DNA from 4 places in the Desulfosporosinus sp. SYSU MS00001 genome. Region 1 is predicted to be linked to each of the others. Evidence: riboswitches for the same ligand, from Rfam matches in the RefSeq annotation. Region 1 holds a riboswitch; each other region holds the start of a gene.
What was found. Region 1 has a riboswitch for cyclic di-AMP ahead of ACPUYX_RS11510 (YopX family protein). Riboswitches for the same ligand answer to the same signal wherever they lie in the genome.
Positions count from the first base shown of each region.

Region 2: linked by a shared signal. The riboswitch ahead of ACPUYX_RS12840 (C40 family peptidase) and the one ahead of ACPUYX_RS11510 (YopX family protein) in region 1 are both predicted to bind cyclic di-AMP.
Region 3: linked by a shared signal. The riboswitch ahead of ACPUYX_RS17125 (KUP/HAK/KT family potassium transporter) and the one ahead of ACPUYX_RS11510 (YopX family protein) in region 1 are both predicted to bind cyclic di-AMP.
Region 4: linked by a shared signal. The riboswitch ahead of ACPUYX_RS16655 (C40 family peptidase) and the one ahead of ACPUYX_RS11510 (YopX family protein) in region 1 are both predicted to bind cyclic di-AMP.

Region 1 is NZ_JBNFTW010000005.1:261,219-266,475, reverse strand. It holds gene ACPUYX_RS11525 (universal stress protein) at 387-806, shown strand; gene sfsA (DNA/RNA nuclease SfsA) at 818-1,504, opposite strand; gene ACPUYX_RS11515 (lysophospholipid acyltransferase family protein) at 1,630-2,415, opposite strand; cyclic di-AMP (ydaO/yuaA leader) riboswitch at 2,793-2,928, shown strand; gene ACPUYX_RS11510 (YopX family protein) at 3,139-3,513, shown strand; gene ACPUYX_RS11505 (response regulator transcription factor) at 3,563-4,273, shown strand; gene ACPUYX_RS11500 (sensor histidine kinase) at 4,270-5,257, shown strand, end outside.
Region 2 is NZ_JBNFTW010000006.1:189,971-195,227, reverse strand. It holds gene ACPUYX_RS12865 (HD domain-containing protein) at 1-314, shown strand, start outside; gene ACPUYX_RS12860 (hypothetical protein) at 370-606, shown strand; gene ACPUYX_RS12855 (HesB/IscA family protein) at 713-1,039, shown strand; gene ACPUYX_RS12850 (ACT domain-containing protein) at 1,159-1,452, shown strand; gene ACPUYX_RS12845 (PFL family protein) at 1,496-2,863, shown strand; cyclic di-AMP (ydaO/yuaA leader) riboswitch at 3,741-3,876, shown strand; gene ACPUYX_RS12840 (C40 family peptidase) at 3,880-4,611, shown strand; gene uvrC (excinuclease ABC subunit UvrC) at 4,835-5,257, opposite strand, start outside.
Region 3 is NZ_JBNFTW010000011.1:15,754-21,010, forward strand. It holds gene ACPUYX_RS17120 (APC family permease) at 1-350, opposite strand, end outside; cyclic di-AMP (ydaO/yuaA leader) riboswitch at 1,178-1,323, shown strand; gene ACPUYX_RS17125 (KUP/HAK/KT family potassium transporter) at 1,471-3,477, shown strand; gene ACPUYX_RS17130 (amino acid ABC transporter ATP-binding protein) at 3,626-4,348, opposite strand; gene ACPUYX_RS17135 (amino acid ABC transporter permease) at 4,335-5,009, opposite strand; gene ACPUYX_RS17140 (basic amino acid ABC transporter substrate-binding protein) at 5,105-5,257, opposite strand, start outside.
Region 4 is NZ_JBNFTW010000010.1:77,547-82,803, forward strand. It holds gene ACPUYX_RS16645 (Bax inhibitor-1/YccA family protein) at 1-646, opposite strand, end outside; gene ACPUYX_RS16650 (cell wall-binding repeat-containing protein) at 969-2,600, shown strand; gene ACPUYX_RS16655 (C40 family peptidase) at 2,915-3,676, opposite strand; cyclic di-AMP (ydaO/yuaA leader) riboswitch at 3,680-3,820, opposite strand; gene ACPUYX_RS16660 (FlxA-like family protein) at 4,081-4,395, opposite strand; gene sigI (RNA polymerase sigma-I factor) at 4,820-5,257, shown strand, end outside.

The sequences.
Region 1 (5,257 bases):
AATGATCAGCCTCCTACCCGATTAGAGGTAGAAAACGAGAGGTTGATGCCATTTGTGGCCAACATCCAGAATTCCTTGAAGTTTACTTACCTTGGAGTCCAGAAGTTTCAGTTTACATAGCTTTTGCTCTTTTTCTAATCCATCGAGTTATTTGGCGGTTTCCCTTATTCTATTTCCTTTGTGGTGATGAGAACTGGAATCGAAATTATTATTAAATCATGAGCTTGATATTGAAAGTAATTATTACTATGATATAATAATTATAAGTTAGGTTTATATTTAATTAATTAACATTTTTTGCCCATACTTAGAGAGCAGGTCTAATCTTCTCGCCGTAAAACCATTTCCGTAATGCTTAAATCTATAAAGAGGAAGGGTTGATAGAAATGTTTAAAAGAATTCTTGTTACCACGGATGTTTCGGAGGCTTCACGCAGGGCTTTGATTACTGCCTTGCAACTTGCGAGGCAGTTTAATTCTGAAGTTGAACTTTTCCATGTTACATACAATCCTGAGGCGTATTGGGGCTATACAGTGTCTCTTGTCGTATCTCAAGAGGAAATAGATCAAATCGGGGAAGCGGCCTTGGAAGCAGCTTTAAAGGGAATTGACGTAACCGATATTCATATACAGAAGAAGTATATTACCGGGCATCCAGCGGCCGCAATTATCGAAGAAGCTGAGAGAGACTTTGACCTCGTAGTAATGGGCAGTCACGGTCATGGACCGATTACCGGCGCTGTATTGGGAAGCGTAACTCAACGAGTTCTTGCACATATTCAATGCCCAGTACTCGTAGTAAAATAGTCGGCCGATTATCAAAAGCAGACCTCTACTGGAGCTCCTATGCTTATCTCGTCTTCAGAAACTATCGAATCATAAGCCAGGACCTTCACTCCTTTTTCACTTGCCAACCGTAGTGCCTTGGCAAATTCCGGATCCCTTAATTCAAAGGGGGTAAAATACTTTACACCCGTCATCTGGATGAGAAAGAAAATGAAACCGGCATACCCTTCTTCCACTGCCCTGATCATTTCGTAGATATGTTTGCAGCCCCTTTGAGTAGGAGCATCCGGGAACATGGCAATTCCCTCGGTTTCAAGTGTTACACCTTTAACTTCTACAAACCCTCTTAGTTCTTTAGTTTCAAAGTACAAATCAAATCTGGAATTATTATAAACTTTCTCTCTGGAGAGTTTTGAAACATCGGGAATCTCCTTAATTTTCCCTTCCTTAATACCCTGATATACAACCATATTAGGGATCTGTGAATCAAGATTGATCAGAGCATCTCCCTTATATACGGCAATCAAGGAGTACTTAGTTTTTCGTTCCTTATTTTTTGCTTCTTCCAAAATCACCGTTGCGCCTTCCTGGAGGATCTCTTTGCACCGCCCTGTGTTTTTAACATGAACAATTTCTTCATGATTGTCTAATAGGACATGAGCGATAAACCTATTAGGTCGACTTATAAATTCAGCAACTTTGATAGATGGATACTTCAATGATCGTTCCCCTTTATCTCTCGTTTGGTTTGACGGATGCTCGATTGATCAAAATAATAGCTTGCTTGAAACAGATCCCCTATGATATGTGCGCGTATCATAGGGGGTTAGCATGTCTCGCAGATTCAGGTGGTTTCCCAATCGTTCAAATTTCTCTGTATAAAATCAACGATGGCTTGATGTTCATCCTTACCACTGCCTTTTATTGAGAATGGCTCTCCAAAATTCATGTATATAGGCTTATTCCTGCTTATTGGCCCCAAGTCTTTAAGGATTTTGCCATTTCCCCAGAAATCAGTTTTAATTGCTGCCGGAATTACTTTAACCCCAGCAGCCTTGGCTAATTTGATCCCTAAGGAATTAAATTTTTCAGGTTCAAAGGTTAAGGTTCTCGTACTCTGAGGGAATATGATTACAGATGTTCCTTTATTTAAAAGCTCTTTTCCTTTTTCCATGACTATTTTAAAGTCTTCCCGAGGGTTATCTCTGCCTACGACGATGGGATCTCTTGAACGCATGATTGAGCCAAAAAACGGATGTTTAATTAAGCTGTCTTTAACAACAAACGTCACATTCATGAAGGGTTCGATTAAGCAAGGAAAAACAAAAGTTTCCAAGGTGCTCATATGATTACTAATAAATACAACCGGCTCATGACAAGAAGAGATATTATCTAACCCTCTTAAATGAAATTTACCGCCGCATCCTTCAATAATTTTTAAGATATCGATGCTCGATTTAACCCAAACAGCATCATCATAGCGTCCTTGATTCGCCAAAATACGTGCCTGGTTTATAACATTGACTACTCCGGCTACAAAAACCAACCGGGTATCCAGAACAAGACGGTCCCCTAAAAAACGTTTATTTGGAGGGGTGTCATATGAGTTAGTATGAAAGTAAGGCTGCAAAACGTGATACCTCCCCGAGAAATTATAATTAAATCCGTAATAAATTCCCGATTCCTAGGTCATATTGTACCATTATCCTCTATACGAGTGAAGTAGTTGGTCGACAGTTGTATGGCACTTGTATGTACGGATAACTAATCAGCATAATTGTGTAATCTCTGGTTTGTAACATTTGTTCACACTTTCGTAAAACACGTTCATAGTTTGGTAAATACCATTTAATATACCTCCGGTATAATTACGAAAGGAGGCGAAGAACTCCTATCATTTTAACGCCTTCCGGTCCAGGAAACATCTTCCTGGACGAATAAGGTTGACACGTTTTGGCCGCCAACTTATAATACTAAAAACTAGTTGTCAGTCATTCCAACTAAATAGCTAAAGACGCGCTGAGTTCCGCACTTAGTGGAAACGGGGGACCCATATTTTCGGGGTGAATCCGGCTTAAGCCGGTAGGGCTATCTCTTAGCCCGAATCCATCAGCTAACTTCGTAAGCGCTTTCAAGAGAAAACTTCTGAAATAGGGTCCTGCGTTCAGTATGTTAACGCAGGACTCTTTTATGCATTTTGAAAGGAGGACTGCCAACTTGCCGGTTCCTTCCGGGATATAAATCGTTGGATGAAATAAAAAAATGAGTTTATTATTATTGGTACCCCCATAAAAAGTAATATTCTTATGTATTACTAAGTGAGACACTATGGAGGTTTCAAGGAGGAAGTAAATTGAAAGAACTTAAATTCCGAGTTTGGGATAAGGTCAGGCAAAAAATGTTTAAGCCTCAAGCCATTTCCTTTGATACGCAGACGTTAGCTCCCTTCGCAGTCAGTGTGCCCGGTCGTTCGTGGGAACCGGCTGAAAAGTTTGACTTGCTGCAGTGGACAGGTTTGTCTGATGCCAAGGGTAGTAATGTTTATGAAGGTGATGTTATTAGCATTTCCTCGGTTATGTACCAGGTGATTTGGAATAAATCCATTGGCGGTTTCGAACTCTTGGAAGCAGGAAGCTCTTTTAAGAGAAACATTATTGATGTTGGAATTGGCGAGATCGTCGGAGATCCATACCAAAATGTCCCTTTGACTGTAACTTCTGGATTGTAAAAATGGGCTCAATGCTTTGTTGGAAATCCGCCGCCGAGGGAGGAAAAAAATGGCCTATTGTGGTAAGGTACTGCTGGTTGACGATGACCAAAACGTTTTGGAACTGGTCAAATTATATGGGGAAAGGGAAGGTTTTAAAGTTATTGGTGTGAGTGACGGCGACTTGGTTCTCGCCGTATTCGACCGGGAAAATCCTGATGTGGTAATCCTTGATATCATGCTTCCTGGTCAGGACGGGTTAACCCTCTGTCGTAAATTAAGGGCGGTTCGGATGGTTCCGATTATCATGCTCACAGCTAAGGGGGAGGAAGCAGACCGCGTTTTGGGACTGGAAATGGGAGCAGATGATTATGTTTCCAAACCGTTCAGTCCCAGGGAATTGGTGGCCAGAATAAAAGCGGTCTTGCGCCGTACCCAACCGATAGAAAAAGCAACGTATTGGAAATTAAAATATCCGGGGCTGGAAATCCTGGCGGATACCAGGACCGTTTTGATTGATGGTGAAAAAGCGGAAGTTACTCCCAAAGAATTCGATTTGATGTATTACCTTGCCCTGAATCCGCGCCGGATTTTCAGCCGGGAGGAACTGCTTGCAGCTGTCTGGGGATATGATTTCTTCGGTGATCAGCGGACAATTGATGTCCACATCCGCAGGTTAAGGACCAAACTGGCATCTTTGCCGGTTGAATACTTGACAACCGTCTGGGGTGTGGGATACCAGTTTACACCTCCTGCCAAAGGAGGAGCGACCACGCCGTGAATATATATCTGGAGAAGGGCAGGCAAAAACTTCAATGGGTAATCCGAGCCCTGCATCGATTTGGGCTTCGTATTAAACGTTTACTGCAGGAACAATTTAACAAAAATCTTTACACCAGGATCTTGTTTACGAATGTCACAGCTTTTGTCATTGCTTTTCTTGTCGTGATGCTCTTTTCCAGCTTTGTGGTTAAGCAGGTAACCTACGATCAGATTCAACAAGAATTGTTACGGGAAGCTAAACGAGTAAACTTTGCTTTACTCCAACAAACGGACAGCCCATGGAGCGTCCCGTTTGATCAGCGATCAAACAGTCAGGTTCAGGCTCAGGCTCAGCAGGACTTCTTGAAATATCTGGCCGGTATCTTTGACGCTAAAATTACAATTTTTGATATGACAGGAAAGATTACAGCCACATCTGCTGAGCAGGAAATGGTGCCTGGCAGCCAAATCGATAACAAATACATTCAGATACTTCAAAAAGGTTTAATATCGACGACCCGATCTGTGGATCCGGATACCGGACAGCCAATCTTTGCTGCCGCTGTGCCCATGGGGAACAACAAGGGTAGTATAACGAACGGTATTTTGCTGGAAACGAAATCATCCAATCTCGATCTTGCTTTAAGCAAAATGCGTTTTTACATGCTTCTCGGGGGTATGGTCATTCTGCTGTTTATTATTATCATTTCTGTTTATCTGGCTATGTACATTTCCAGGCCAATTTCCCGTTTAACGGCTAATGTTGCTGAGATTAGCAGAGGGAGTTATGTTTTGAGCGATAGGGACCAGCCCTTGGATGAGATCAATGTTCTCGGCGGCCAGCTTAATAAATTGGCGGAACGACTGCAGAAGATTCAGACCGAGAGCAGCAGGATGGAAGAGGAACGAACCCGCTTATTTGCTGAGATATCTCATGAGTTACGGACCCCTCTGACGGCTGTTCAGGGCTTTGTTGAGGCCATTCGCGACGGCATTGTCCAAG
Region 2 (5,257 bases), on a different contig from region 1:
TTTTAAGAGTAAAAGAAGCCATTATTGCTCATTCTCGCGAAGAAGGGTATGAGCCCAAAACCCTTGAGGCCAAAATATTATATGATGCGGATAAATTGGATTTTGTAGGCACAATTGGTTTGGGTCGCCTATTTACCTTAGGTGGAGTACAAGGTTGGCCCCTTGTGGGAGAAAATTCCTGCGAATCCTTCTATCAAGAGAAAATTCGAAGTTATCATGAGCATTTGTTTACCAAGTCGGCTCTAAATTATTTTAAACCATTATTTTCCTATATGGAAGAATTTTGGCATAAATTACATGGAGAAATGATTTAAATCATTTCTTTTGGGTAAGCTATAGTTATTAGCTTATTTGGAAGGATTGATTTGAATGCGTTGGTTTTGGCGTGTTTTACTTCTCATAGGGTTTATAGTTTTTCTGAAAACTTACACGTTCTCAGAACCAAAAACATTTATTTCTTGGCCTGAAGGAGATTGGGCTCAGAAAATAAACTTTGAAGTAAAACATTGGCAAACTATTACGCAGGACCTTCCAGAAAGTTTGGAAGTCGAAGTTCGACAATTTTTAAAAGATTTTCGTGCGTCAGGAAGCGGGGAAGAAGTCTAGCTTTGAGATTGCAGCTTAAGCTTTTCGGTTTTATTTTAATTTCCCTTGGTCAAACTCTAAAAATATGGTATATTTAGGACTAGCGAGAAAAAAAGGAGTGAGATTTATGGTAGAGATTACAGAACTCGCAGCTCAAAAAGTTAAAGAAGTGCTTAAAAGTCAAAATAAAGAAAATGCATTTCTTAGACTTTATTTAGTGGGCGTTGGTTGAGGTGGGCCGAATTTCGGCATGACTCTGGATGAGTCAAAGACAACAGATGACATACTTGATGAAGGTTACGGCGTATCAATACTCACCGATAAGAAGCTTTCCTCTTATTTAGAGGGTGCTACAATTGATTTCATTGATTCTAAGCAAGGCGGAGGATTTGAAATCCGCACAGCGAACCCTAGCAGTGACGGTTGTGGAAGCTGCGGTGGCGGTTGTTCCTGATAAGTAATTTTCAAAGAGAGCTCTCGGGGGCTCTCTTTTATCATTATTGGTTCCCACATAAAATTATTCAGGATATTGATGAACGATTGTTTATATAAGTAAGCTAAGGAGGAAAACTTATGACAATGATTCGCGAAGAGTCTGGACGTGCTATAATTACGGTTATCGGTAGGGATCAGATTGGTATTATCGCTTGGGTTGCGACGAAACTTGCCGAATATAACGTAAATATTTTGGATATCAGTCAGACAATCCTCAAGGAATTTTTTACGATGATCATGGTGGTCGATTTGAAGTCATCGACGTTGGGATTGGTAGAATTAGCTAATACCCTTGAACAAGAGGGACTCAATAAAGGGTTACAAGTAAAAGTTCAGCATGAGGATATATTTACCTATATGCATCGCATTTAGAACAAAAGAATTTAAAGAAGGTAATTGTGGAGGGAAATCGTTTATGACGATTACATTTGCCCGTGAAGAAATTCAACAAACTATTAAGATGATTCATGAAGAAAATCTTGATATTAGAACCATTACTATGGGAATCAGTTTATTGGATTGTGTCACAGAGGATCTAAATAGTTTAGAACGAAAAATATATGATAAGGTCGTAAAAAAAGCAAGTCACTTAGTGACGGTAGGAGAACAAATTTCATCTCGTTATGGAATTCCCATAATCAACAAACGTGTTTCAGTCACACCGATTGCTATCGCAGCAGCTCATTTATCTTCAGAAGGAATGGTAAGAATTGCAAAGGCCTTAGATCGAGCTGCCAATGAGTTGGGCATAAATTTTATTGGCGGGTTTTCTGCTCTAGTGCAGAAGGGATTTACGGAGGGAGATTTAGCTTTAATTGATGCTATTCCTCAGGCCCTGAGTGAAACAAATTTTGTTTGTTCATCAGTAAATATCGGAACGACTAAAGCTGGAATAAATATGGATGCAGTCAAACGAATGGGAGAAGTTATCTTAAATTGCGCTCAAAAAACTTCTGCTCAAGATGGAATTGGTGCAGCGAAACTTGTTGTTTTCTGTAATGCTCCAGAAGATAATCCTTTCATGGCGGGTGCATTCCATGGTGTTGGAGAACCAGATTGTGTGATTAATGTTGGGGTAAGCGGTCCGGGGGTTGTAGCAAAAGTTGTGAAAGAATTTCCTGATGCAGATTTTGGGGAACTCTCCAATCTCATAAAACAGACTGCCTTTAAAATTACACGAATGGGTGAACTGATTGGCCGAGCAGCATCGAAGGCTTTACAAGTTCCCTTTGGAATTGTCGATTTGTCCTTGGCTCCAACACCGGCTATTGGGGATAGTGTTGCTGAGATTCTAGAAAATATGGGTCTTGAACGTTGTGGAACGCATGGTACGACGGCTGCTTTAGCCTTATTAAATGATGCGGTTAAAAAGGGCGGTGCCATGGCTTCTTCTCATGTGGGAGGCTTAAGTGGTGCATTTATCCCTGTCTCAGAGGATGCCGGAATGGTTAAGGCTGTGGAGGTTGGGGCTTTGGATCTGGATAAATTGGAAGCCATGACCTGTGTCTGTTCTGTTGGACTAGACATGATTGCCGTGCCAGGGGATGTGAGTTCTGAAACCATCTCTGCAATTATCGCTGACGAAGCTGCTATTGGCATGATTAATAAAAAAACAACTGCTGTCAGAATCATTCCTGCTATCGGTAAAAAGGCTGGGGAACGTGTGGAATTTGGAGGCCTATTGGGCGGAGCTCCGGTCATGAATGTTCATCCGTTTTCCTCGAAAACCTTTATTAATCGCGGCGGTCGGATTCCCGCTCCAATTACAAGTTTATCCAACTAATAGATTTGCTTTTTTAGTGTCTAAATAACTGATTTTATCTGAAAAACTTAGTTTAGATGACAAAAAGAATCCGTAATTATCTTTATACTTTATTAATCGAAGGTATAAATGGCTAAAAGGTTTTTTACAAAGTTATGATAATCAGGTACAATAGGCAATGTAATCACAACAACTAATTTTGCTTTGGGCTATGGAGCGTTATTCTAGTGCACGATTGGCAATCGAAGGCGGGCCTAATAATCCGCCGAGGGCATACCGATGAAGTTCCTGGTGGTGGCTTTCGACGCCCAGTCGAGGGTTGTTGCTGGGAGTTAAGGAATGAGGGGGATCCGCAATGGCATGCGGGCGCTACCCTTTTCCGTGGAGGCCTAAGTGCGTGGCTTTTATAGCTACGGCTTAGGGTAGAACCTGCATTAGGAAGGAACTTAGTGCAGTGTAGCCTGCCTTGAGGTGGAAAAGTTGGGAAGGCTTTAAGAGGTTTGGAGGGCGTTGGCCGATGCTTTTCAAACTGCCGGAAATGCTTTTCTGCAAAAGAGGCTAGATTGTCTAGGAGTGTTAAGGAAACTTCTAGAACGTTAACTTAAGAGGATTGAAGTGAGGACTAAGTGGTGATCAAGTTCTGGTGATGGCGACATCCCAGGCTGGGGAAAAGGAGAAATCGCCTTTAGGGAAACCGAAGGAACTCAGCGGGAAAACCTACTTGACCTAAGCCTCAATATTGACTCTTTAGCCTCCTATTGTCCAAATAAAGTCCGTCTCTCAATTTGAGAGGCGGTTTTTATTTGTTTTACTATTGGTTATTATGGTGCATATTTCCATGAATTATTGCAGGGATTTTTAGACATACTGGCGAATAGCCTAACATAGGCGAATAGACTAATATAAAATGCTGAATCCAAACTTATGTTTGGAGCGGGGGATTTTATTGGGGTGAATCACGAATTCTCGTGTAGGGCTTACACCTTTAGCCCGAATCCGTCAACTAACCTCGTAAGCAAATGAAAGGTGGACTCTCATTGCTAATTTCCTCATCCGGACGGATGTGGTTAGGAAGCACAGTTCTGGCTGGTTTAATGTTGGCGAGCAGTTTATCAGTATCGGTTCCAGCAGCGGGTAAAATCGCAGCCAAGACAACGTTAATTTCCATTCCAACTGCGCCCTATACTAACATCGTCCGCACTCAGTTGCAGTGGCAAACTGCTTCTCTTACTTTCCAGGAGGGTAAGGATTCAACACCTGTTTCGAAACCCGTTTCATCGGCTTCAAGTACACCAAATAACGTAACAGAATCAGCAGATAAACTTCAATCAAGAGTTGTCCCGGAGCCAGCGGCACGATCAAAATCAATTCAAGTCGCTGCTGAGTCTCAGAAACAAGTATCGCGTTCGGTTACCTCTCAATTAATCAATAATGCTCTAAGCTTGCAGGGTGTTCCCTATCGTTTTGGGGGAACAAGTCGAAACGGCTTTGATTGTTCAGGGTTTACTCAATATGTCTATCGAGCCTCGAATACTTCATTGCCGAGAACTGCCGCAGAGCAATTTAGAATTGGAACCGTTATCAGTCGAGGACAGCTACAGGCAGGTGACTTAGTATTTTTCTCCACCTACGCTTCGGGCGCTTCTCACGTGGGTATTTATATTGGAGGGGGACGCTTTGTTCATGCTTCGAATAAAGGGATTCGTGTTACAAATCTGAGTGATAACTATTACGCAAACCGTTATTTGGGTGCCCGTCGAGTCAATTAGACTATGTTATCAAGGATTCATAAAAACAACAGCGAGAGATCGCTGTTGTTTTTATGATCAATCTAACAACGGGGAATCCAGGGAACGGGTCTGTATTGGAGACACTCCCCGCTTGATTTTGTCAAAGAAGCATTAATATTGCTTATATAGTTATCAGATATATTACATTGATGTGTGCGTTTGTAGTAACATTTTCGGCATAATTCTACTCTGTAATTCAAAATCATGGAATAGATTTCTCCTTAGGTAAAAGGTCATGGTTACCTGTAGGGTGAAAGTAATTAAAAATAGAGAGGGCAATTCCTTCGGGGAGCCCTGTAGACTGAAGTTCTTCCACAGAAGCCTGTTGTATTTCAGCAAGGGAAGAAAAATGCTGTAAGAGATGTTGCTTGCGTTTAGGGCCTATTCCTGATATTCCGTCAAGAACAGACAAGGTCATATTCTTGGTGCGCTGTTGACGGTGAAATGTGATGGCAAAACGATGGACTTCATTTTGAATTCGCCCCAATAATAAAAATGTTGGATGATTCCTCGCTAAAGAGATGGAGTTTCCCTCCCAATCCATCAGCTCATTCGTTTGATGGTGATCGTTTTTTACCATGCCTGCCACAGGAATCTTGAGTTGAAGTTCCTCTAACTCTTTTAA
Region 3 (5,257 bases), on a different contig from region 1:
GGCACATAATAACTAGCATACTGAACAACCGCTTCTGCTTCGATGGCAATAACCGTTGAATCTGCAAGTATGAGGGCAAAAGCCATCATGTAGCTGACGAAACTTCCATGGGAGTACTGGCAATAACGTACAAGTCCCCCGGATTCGGGAAGCATGGCACCTAATTCGGCATACACTAAGGCGATAAACATAACCGCGATACCACCGCCAAGCCAAGCGAAAATTGCGGATGGGCCAGCGAGATTACCCGCCTTCTGCGCAGCGTACAACCATCCGGAACCGATTATGGCCCCCAATCCCATCATTGTTAAATCAAGCAAACCAAGTTCTCGTTTTAGCCCTTGCCTCATACAGCCGCTTTGTCCTGATTTTTACGGACAAAGCAATTCACCTCTTTTCTCTCTACTTTAATTTCAATAAAAGTTTAATTATGATGAAATACTTTTAATGATTTAAAACTATTATACAACTGAAATCAAAAACAAAGAAATATGTTCGTAATTATATTTTTTTATAGTTATTAATAGTTTAAATTTTAATTATAATTCAAATGATGGCAATTAATATTCCATACAATGGGTTTATATCAAATTTTAGCAAAGACATAGTTCGAAATAGATTATAATTTTAAGAATCTTATATATAACACGATGTGTTTTGCAATTTTAATTACAATACAAAGTAATTATTTGGATATATTTAGATTGGACACCTACAAAAGATATCATTAGTTATTTAATAATTAAATTGACTATCAAAAAAAACCTAAACTATAGAACAATTGTCGCCACAAAATACATGTATTTGCCTGAATTAACAATCCCTTTTGCTCAAGAAATTTTACATATTTCTTTCTGTGAATATCTCGCCCATTTTTTTCTCCCTCTTCTAATTCAAAGAAATATAGATATCTATTTCGGTATTCTCCATATCACCATCACCTTGATATTCTTGTTTGGGTACAGCAAAGAAACCTCGATACAATCGTACCAGGGATCAGGCATCAAAAAATAACTTAGAATTAAGTAAATGAAAGAACAATGCAGATTTAATACGCATAACTAATTATGATAAAAGTACGCCTGAAAAATAAGCTTGTTAGGAGTATTTTCACTGTATTTACTCCAATATGGTGCTATATATTCTGGAATTAAAGGATTAATATTATTAACAGTTGAATAAACAATCGCTGAATTCTCAGGAAGCGGGGGAACCATAAACGGGCTATTGATTAGCCCAATGGGGTGAATCACAGAATGTGACGGGTTATTTCTTTCGACCCGAACCCGGCAGCTAACCTCGTAGGCGTTGAAAGGGGGATGAAAAACAAACCATACGAATTGGTTTGTTTAAAACTTTTAACACTAACCCCAAACAGGGGTTTTTCTTTTGTTAAGGAGCAGGCTAATGTTCCGCAATATTAATTTGTAAAATATAGCTAAACTATAAAGTGATATGAAGGGATACATAATGGAAAAGGGATTGAATTTCTGTAAAGAACGACCATTAACCACAGCAGGTATGCTCGTGACCCTCGGTGTTGTTTATGGTGATATTGGGACATCACCATTATATGTAATGAAAGCGTTAGTTGAAGGAAATGGACAATTAAGCTCAATTACCAACGAGTTTATATACGGTTCCATTTCCCTTATATTCTGGACCATTACATTACTTACCACGATTAAGTACGTCCTCATCACACTCAAAGCAGACAATCATGGGGAAGGCGGCATCCTTGCTCTATATTCGCTAATTCGAAGAAAGGGTGCCTGGTTTATTGTTCCGGCTATGATCGGGGCGGCAACCCTTTTAGCGGACGGTATTTTAACTCCGGCAGTTACCGTCACAAGTGCCGTAGAAGGATTAAAATGGATTCCCGCCTATATCAATAATTTCGGTTCAAATCAATCCACTGTGATTATAATTACCATTGTTATTCTTTGTGTTTTATTCCTCCTGCAACGTTCCGGAACTGAGATATTAGGACGATTATTCGGCCCGATTATGCTTTTATGGTTTCTCATGTTAGCCTTTCTAGGCATAATTCATATTTTTGGGAACCTGAATATACTGAACTCACTATCTCCATACTATGGAATTAAATTGTTGTTTAGTGATCAAAATAAAGCTGGTTTTGCGATCTTGGGCAGTGTATTCTTGGCCACAACAGGTGCTGAAGCATTATATTCCGATTTAGGACATGTCGGACGAAAAAACATTTACGGCACTTGGCCGTTCGTTAAAATCTGCCTGCTTCTAAACTATTTCGGTCAAGGGGCTTGGGTGCTGCAGATTAAGGATAATCCCGGAATACAACATATGGCCGATTTTAATCCATTTTTCGAACTAATTCCTGGTAACTTCCGTATTTTTGGTGTCATATTAGCGACTCTTGCAGCAATTATTGCTTCTCAAGCCTTAATTAGTGGGTCCTATACACTCGTTTCAGAAGCAATTAAATTAGATTTATTGCCAAGATTAAAAATTTACTATCCAGCTATGTCCAAAGGCCAAATGTACATTCCAATCGTCAATCACCTTTTGATGTTTTCTTGTATCGGAGTAGTTCTCTACTTCAAAACTTCATCGCACATGGAAGCAGCTTATGGATTAGCTATTACAATTACGATGTTGATGACTACAATCTTGTTGTTCAATTGGCTTATTAAGAAAAGGGTGTCGAGGCTACTCTCACTTCTCGTGCCTATCATTTTTGGGACTTTGGAAATTGGTTTTTTCATTTCAAGTGCAGCGAAATTTTTTCGCGGCGGATTTATAACAGTGTTTATTGCTGCTCTGATTTTAATACTAATGATGTTATGGTATAAAGCAACAATTTTTGAACAAATCGTGACAAAAGAGGTATCATTGGAAGATTATATTGATACGCTTGGGCTGCTTAGAAATGATGAACATCTTCCGGTATACGCTACAAATTTAGTTTATTTAACAAGCAAATCTAAACCTGGAAAAGTAGACAAGGAAATTATTTATTCGATTTTAGATAAACGGCCAAAAAGAGCGGAAGTTTATTGGTTTATCAATGTTCAGGTAACCGATGAACCAAGGTCTATGTCCTATACTGTTGAAAATTTCGGAACTGATTATGTTTTTAAGATTCAACTTCGTTTGGGATTTAGGGTTGAACAAAAAGTCAGTAGATATTTAAGGCAAATTGTGACCGACCTTATGAAGTCCAACGAAATAAAAGAACAATTCCAATTATATGCTACAAATAATATCAATCGTAACATTGGGGATTTTTGTTTTGTTTTAGTACGTGAAGAACTGGCTAATGATACCAACCTCGCTTTATATAAACAACTAATTATGCAATTTAAACTTCGCTTAAAGAAAATTACTGTTTCTCCAATAAGTTGGTTTGGACTTGAACATACTGATGTTAAAGTTGAGCATGTTCCTTTGCGTTTAGGGACCCCCGGGCAAATTAAGCTTAAAAGAGAACCCATCTAAGACAAAGTTATAGTTCAACCAAGCAGTTACGTTTCTATCCTGTCAGTAAAACTATTATCTTAAGAAAAAACTAAAGCACAGGCAGAACTGGCCTGTGCTTTTAGAGTGGTTAACTCTTCCATCAGAAAGCTTATGCAAACTTCGTTAATTAAAGTATTTTACTTAAAAACAGTTTTGTTCTTTCTTCCTTAGGGTTGTTGAAAATTTCATCCGGGGTATTTTCTTCAACTATTATTCCATCATCCATAAATAAAACTCTATCACCCACTTCGCGAGCAAAGCCCATTTCGTGTGTAACCACTGCCATAGTCATTCCCTCTCTAGCTAAATCCTTCATGACAGCGAGCACTTCTCCGACCATTTCCGGGTCTAACGCTGAGGTGGGTTCATCAAATAACATGACTATTGGATTCATAGCTAGAGCCCTTGCAATAGCCACTCTCTGTTGTTGACCTCCTGAGAGTTGATCTGGATAAGCTCCTGCTTTCTCACGTAAACCCACTTTTTCCAATAATGCAAAGGCTCTTTTCTCAGCTTCTTCCTGAGAAACTTTCAAAACTTTGCGCGGTCCAATCGTTATATTTTCCAGTACAGATAAATGATGAAATAGGTTAAATCTCTGGAATACCATGCCAACTTCTTTACGAACATGACTTAAATTTGTTTTGCTATGCGTTATTTCTTTATTATTTACAAAGATTTGCCCATCAGAAACTTTTTCCAAACCATTCAGACAACGTAAAAAAGTACTTTTACCTGATCCTGAAGGGCCAATGATCACGACTACTTCTTGTGGCTTGATCTCTAAAGAAATATTATTTAGAACCCTATGTTGACCAAAATGTTTGGTAATATTTTTAACGCTTATCAATTTGCCACCTTCTTTCTAAGTATCCTGAGAGACCTGTTAACAGAAGGATGATGGCTAAATAGACGACGGCAATTGCTGTCCAAATCTGTAAAGAGGCAAAGTTTGTGGAAATAATAATCTGTCCGCTTCGTGTCAATTCAGTCACGGATATAGCTGATAATAAAGACGTATCTTTTATTGTTTGGATAAATTGATTGACCAAAGGCGGTACCATGCGTTTAAATGCTTGAGGCAAAATTATAAATCTCATCGTCTGAGGACCTGTCATACCAATACTTAAAGCAGCCTCTGATTGGCCGCGGTCTACTGCTAAAATTCCTGCACGAATAATTTCTGTAATATAGGCACCTTCATTTAATGCTAAGGCTATAATCCCAGCAATTGGTGTAAAATAGGGATCAAACCATTTATGCAAAGGTAAAATCATAGGGATAGCGAAATAAATATAAAAAATTTCCACTAAAAGAGGCAAACCGCGGAAAATATGCACATACACTTCACCAATTCGGCGTGAAATCTTATAATGAGATAATTTAAGCAAGGCAAAAACAAGGCCCAAAACAGTAGCCAAAATAATTGACGCTATTGAAAACCAAACAGTTAATTTAGCCCCCTGTAACAACTGGGGCATAGCTGCTGATACTATTTGAAAAAAGTTCACTTATGCCTCATTTCCTCCCTGATGATTTTAAATGAGCGCAGCACTAGCTGCGCTCAACGCATTTGATTCTTCAACTAAGCCATTTTGGAGTCGTTTTATTTATTAACTAAGCCATTGTTATCTGATTTGAAATATTGTCTGTAAAGTTTTTCGTACTGTCCGTTGGCTTTCAATTTATCCAGTCCATCATTAATCTTTTGCAGGAGTTGAGAATTTTGTTTGGTAACTGCTATGCCATAATCTTCTCC
Region 4 (5,257 bases), on a different contig from region 1:
AATCTAAAAAGATGCTTAGGGTGACTAAAACAGCATTGTCAGCAAGGCTATATTTTGCTCGTTGAAAATCTAAGGCCGTCATCAGGGAAAAAAGAATAGCGCCTCCTAAACCGATCAGCAAGCCGAAAGGACTGAAAAAGCTACTGAAAATCGTTGAAAGAATTGTAACTCCCAGCAGGACTAACAAGCCAATAAAGAGCGCTTTTGCCATACTGCTTAAATTACGCTTTGTCATGAGCCCATAGGCACCAAAAGCGGCAAAGACAATAAAGGTTACTAAAGCCGCTTGCCCAAGTACTAAAAGTCCTTCAGTCGTTGCGGTTAAAGCTTGGACGATTGGGCCAAGAACAGCTCCCGCGCATGCTGCAAAGAGCAGAGCCAGTCCTGCAGTTAAACCGGCGGCAGGATCATCTCCTCGTACGACAGCTCGTCGGCTAACGATCGGAATAATAAAGAGCAACAAAAATTCCAAAATAGCAGCAGGCATAAAATATTGCGGGGGAACTAGTAAAGCTCCGGCAGCCATTGCTAAGAACATAAAGGATAAAAGGCCCATGACCTGGGATAATGAAACAGTCTTGACCTTTTTAATGTCAATAACATAGGGATTTTGATAATAATGGGATGAATTTTCAAATGGTGACATCAGCGTTACACCTCTTTCGTTAGTTCTTTTAGAATAGTAGCTTTAGCCTTATAGTATCACGACATTCTTTACTTTACTAACAAATCTCTAAAATTTCACAAAACCTTAAAAAGTTCTTTACCAAATTCCTGATAAATTCGCCTATAATACAAACTACCTGAACTATGTTTTTAGCCCTAAGGAGTTGATGTATACATATACGAAATTTAATTTCTAAGGCTTCAGTAATTAACTAAGTGTCTCGACTCTGGTTTTTTTGAGTTGTAACTTAAAAAAGGCCGGACTATGAATTTATGAAACCTGAAAGTAGGGAAATGATTCTATGAGGAAATTACCGACTTTGATTCTAACCGTGTTATTTTCATTTTCGTCAGTTCTCCCGGTATTGGCTGCGACGGATACGTCAACCATTTCACCAATCATCAATAGAATGGCAGGTCAAGATCGTTATGAAACATCCAGCAGAATTGCTGAACAAGGTTGGCCCAATGGTTCAACAAATTGTATCTTAGCCTTTGGAGGCAATTTCACGGATAGTCTTGCTGCCGTACCCCTGGCTAAAAAATATGATGCCCCCATATTACTTACCGAGAGCACAACGCTGCCAGCAATCACCCAGAAAACATTAACTGATTTAAAAACCAAAAATGTTACAATTATAGGTGGTACTGGAGTAATTTCTGCTGCTATAGATTCTGAACTACAATCAATGGGGATAACAACCAATAGGGTTTATGGGTACGATAAATATGAAACCGCAATTGCAGTAGCTAAGCAAGTGACCTCGTCCCCATCGACGCTATTCGTTTGTACTTCTGACGATTTTACCGATGCTCTTTCGATTTCACCCGTTGCAGCGATAAAACAAGATCCAATCATTCTTGTATCTCAAGACAGTATTCCTGATTCTGTTAAAAACTATATTTCTGCAAATAAAGGTATTGTCAAGACTTATGTAATCGGTAATTCCGATAACATTAGTGATAATGTTACTAATCAGTTTCCAGATTATGAAAGGATTTCAGGTGATAACAGTTACAGTACAAATATTGCTGTTAACAATCAATTTGCCAGTGTTTTCGGCACTAAAATTACAACTGTAGCTTCCGGTGAACAATTTCCGGATGCCCTAAGCGGAAGTGCTCTAGCCTCAAAAATTGCTGCTCCTATCATTTTAATCAATGATTCTCTGGCAGATGTGACAAGAAGTTATTATCAAGATAGAATTGCCAATGGCTCAAAGAGTAGTACTAATTTCCCCCCTACCGTCGATGTGTTTGGTGGAACAGTTATTATTCCCGATAGTGTTATATCAGGGTTAGGACAGGGTAAAGCTGGAGTAAGTCATTTAAGTACAGTTAGTGTAACAACTTCAATCGGAACTGCCCCGACCCTGCCTTCAACGATAACAGCTACTATGATGGATGGGACAACTAAAACAGTTGATGTTACATGGCCAGTTATAGAATCAAACAAATATGCAGTCGAGGGAAGTTTTTGCGTAATAGGTAATATAGCCGAGTCTACGGCTGTTAAGCCTATAGCTACTATTGAGGTTAAACCCGAGAATCCAATTCCGTCTTTAACAATTGACCAAGTGCAGCAAGATATTTTGGGTACATGGACAACGTCTGATGGAAAAATCACTTTGACATTTGATAGTGATGGAACGTTAGAAGTCACCCAAGTTAGTACAGGATATACCACAAACTATAAAGCAAGTTATTCGTTCCCTAATCCTACAATAATTAGAATTAAAAATTCTAGCTGGTCTGAAGAAGACAATTTTATATTAATTGACAAGTATCTTGAAATTTATAATATGGGTGTTCCACACATATTAGGTAATAACATAATTACAGGTGATTCGGCTTATTCAGGTTATCTTAATCATCCTATCAGTTTTCCCCCTTCTAGTAGTCCCGTAAATTTCATTTTTACAAAGATTAGCTGATGTAGCAAGTCGAGAAATAATACTTAATCTAAACTTTATACTAAATCAATTATTCATATTTTAATCCCTCTGAATGAGTTAGAGCGGGATTAAGCGATGGAAATAAGGGTGTTACTCTACGAACATGAGTAGTTCGTAGAGTAACACCCCTTTTTACGTTTCAAAATAAAACTGCGGGCCCCGAAGAGTCCGCAGTTGGCGTATAATACGTATAATAAGCTGCAAATATCGTAATTATACAATAAAAAACAATCTGAATTAAATGCTCTTATTAAAGCTTGTTTGGTAACTACCATATAAAACGCTAAAGCGAATTATTTATACCTTCGAGCTCCAAGATAATTTTTAACGTAAAAGTTGTCGCTCAGGCTGGTAATAGTTACCCCTTTTTTAGGGTTATCAGCATGCACGAATTTTCCGCCGCCGATATAAATACCTACGTGAGACGCTCCCTTAGAATACGTTGAAAAGAAAACTAAGTCTCCCGGTTGGAGATTACTCTTACTGACGGAACCGCCTGTTGCATATTGAGCATAAGACGTTCGCGGAAGAGAAATACCGGATCCAGCGAAAACATACTGAGTAAATCCGGAACAATCAAATCCTTTTAACGATGTCCCGCCAAAAACATAGGGCTTTCCTACTAAACTTACAGCATGATCGATGATGTCAGAATGGTTACTGCTGCCGCGAGATACATTGGCATCATCATCTTTCATAGAATTATTTGACGCGGCCTGAGCAACTTGAATCATATGTACGGATGACGTACTTTCAGGCGGAGAGATTTCTGCTGTTTGCGTAGTTTTCGTCTGAATTTGATTCTCGTTTGGTATTGCTGTCATCACGGTAGGTATTGTTGGATCAAAGATTGGATCAGTTTTCTGTGCAGGTAACTGTTGGTGAATAAATTGTGGAACAATGGCTGACGTTGAAGAGGATGTTGAGATACTAGAATTCATGAAAGAATTGAAACTCAAGCTTTGTGACGTTAATGGGACTAGAACATTCCCTACCAAGAGCATCCCGGATAGAATGACACCTGATAGTTGAGACAGGGCTGGAGACAATTTCATTACCTTTTCACCTTTCATAGCTTACGAGGTTAGTTGTCGGATTCGGACAAAAGGTAACAGCCCTACGCCATATCGGCGATTCACCCCGTTTAGAAATAAAATCCCCCGTTCTAGAATAATTTCCAGATTCAGCTTTATTTTTCTCGTCCATATTTTCATAAACAAGAATTCGACAGAATTCGTTAATATCCTCTAAAATGAAATGTGTAATATTTGGCAGGGAACCATTTTTATACAAATCGCATTAATATAGATTGTGATATGTTTCACATAAGTAGAGTCCAGAACAAACTGTAAAAACGCCAAATCATGATCGATTTGGCGTTTTTACAGTTTGCAGTTAGGAGATATCCCGGTAGATTATATAGCAAACTCAGAGAATTTTATGGCATACTAAATTACTTTTAAGCCTGAATATCAATCATATGTAAATTATTTTTGAGGTTTTGTGTGTCTTTATTGCTCGTGCTTTGTTGAGCGGAATTTTTGTTTTGATTCTTTAATTCAAGCTGCGTTAACTGGGCTTGCAGCAGCTCAATTTGAGCTTGCACTTGCTGCGTTTTCATTTGTTTCGTTTGAGCGTCATCATTACTCTGATTCTCAGTTTTCAATTCTTGTTGGAGTTTTAGTATTTGGTTTTGAATTTGTTTAATTTGACTATTATTAGTTGATGAAGAATAATCGTTATTAGATCCAAACGATACTGCTGAAACGTCCATAGAAAAATTTCCTTTCTAAATTAAATAGTTGAACTTCTGAAAAACACCTTTAAAATTGATAATGATCTAATCCAAAAACAAAGCCAATAAAAACAAGTTACTACAGGTAATTGAATCTTAGCTGAAAATTAACTGAATTTTAGCTGAAAATAGCACAGAAGTAACTCTTGAATTTTTCGAGAATTCTTTGACCGAATCTTTTAGTTATGTTTCTTTAGCCGAACAGTTCACTGAATAATTACCATAAGGATCGAAGAGGGCTTGGTTAATTTGAGAGGAAATGCTTAACGAGGTGTCGAATAGTTAAAGTTGGATATTTAGATGTCATTATTTTTGTTTTTGTAGAAGAATTTGAAGAAAATTTGGGGCGAGCCCCCATAAAAAGTAGAAGCCCTATCGTATAAAAGGGTAGGAGGAAGAAAGCATGCCGGAATGGGAAGACCAATCGACGTGGCAGCGTTTGAAAGAGGATTCGAAAGCCCGAGAGGATTTTTTGGCCAAATCTCAAATGTTTATTTGTCATGTGGCTAGTCAGGCGTGTTTTCATTTTCTGGAATGGGGCAGAGATGAGGAATTATCAGAGGCTTTGATCGCTTTTAACGAAGCCATCGATTTGTTTATAGCTGATAAAGGCGTGCCCTTTTTAGCATTTGCCAGACTTTTAATCAAAAGGCGCCTTATTGATTATCATCGGAAACAGCGGTCACAACTGACAAATTCTCTCGACCAAGATGATATTGGACGAGACATTGAAATTCATCTTAGTTTAAATGAATTCAAAGAGAAAGAACAAAACCGGGAGAGGGCGGCCGAAATTCAACAGTTCACACAAGCTTTGGCGGCAGTAAACCTTACCTTTCAG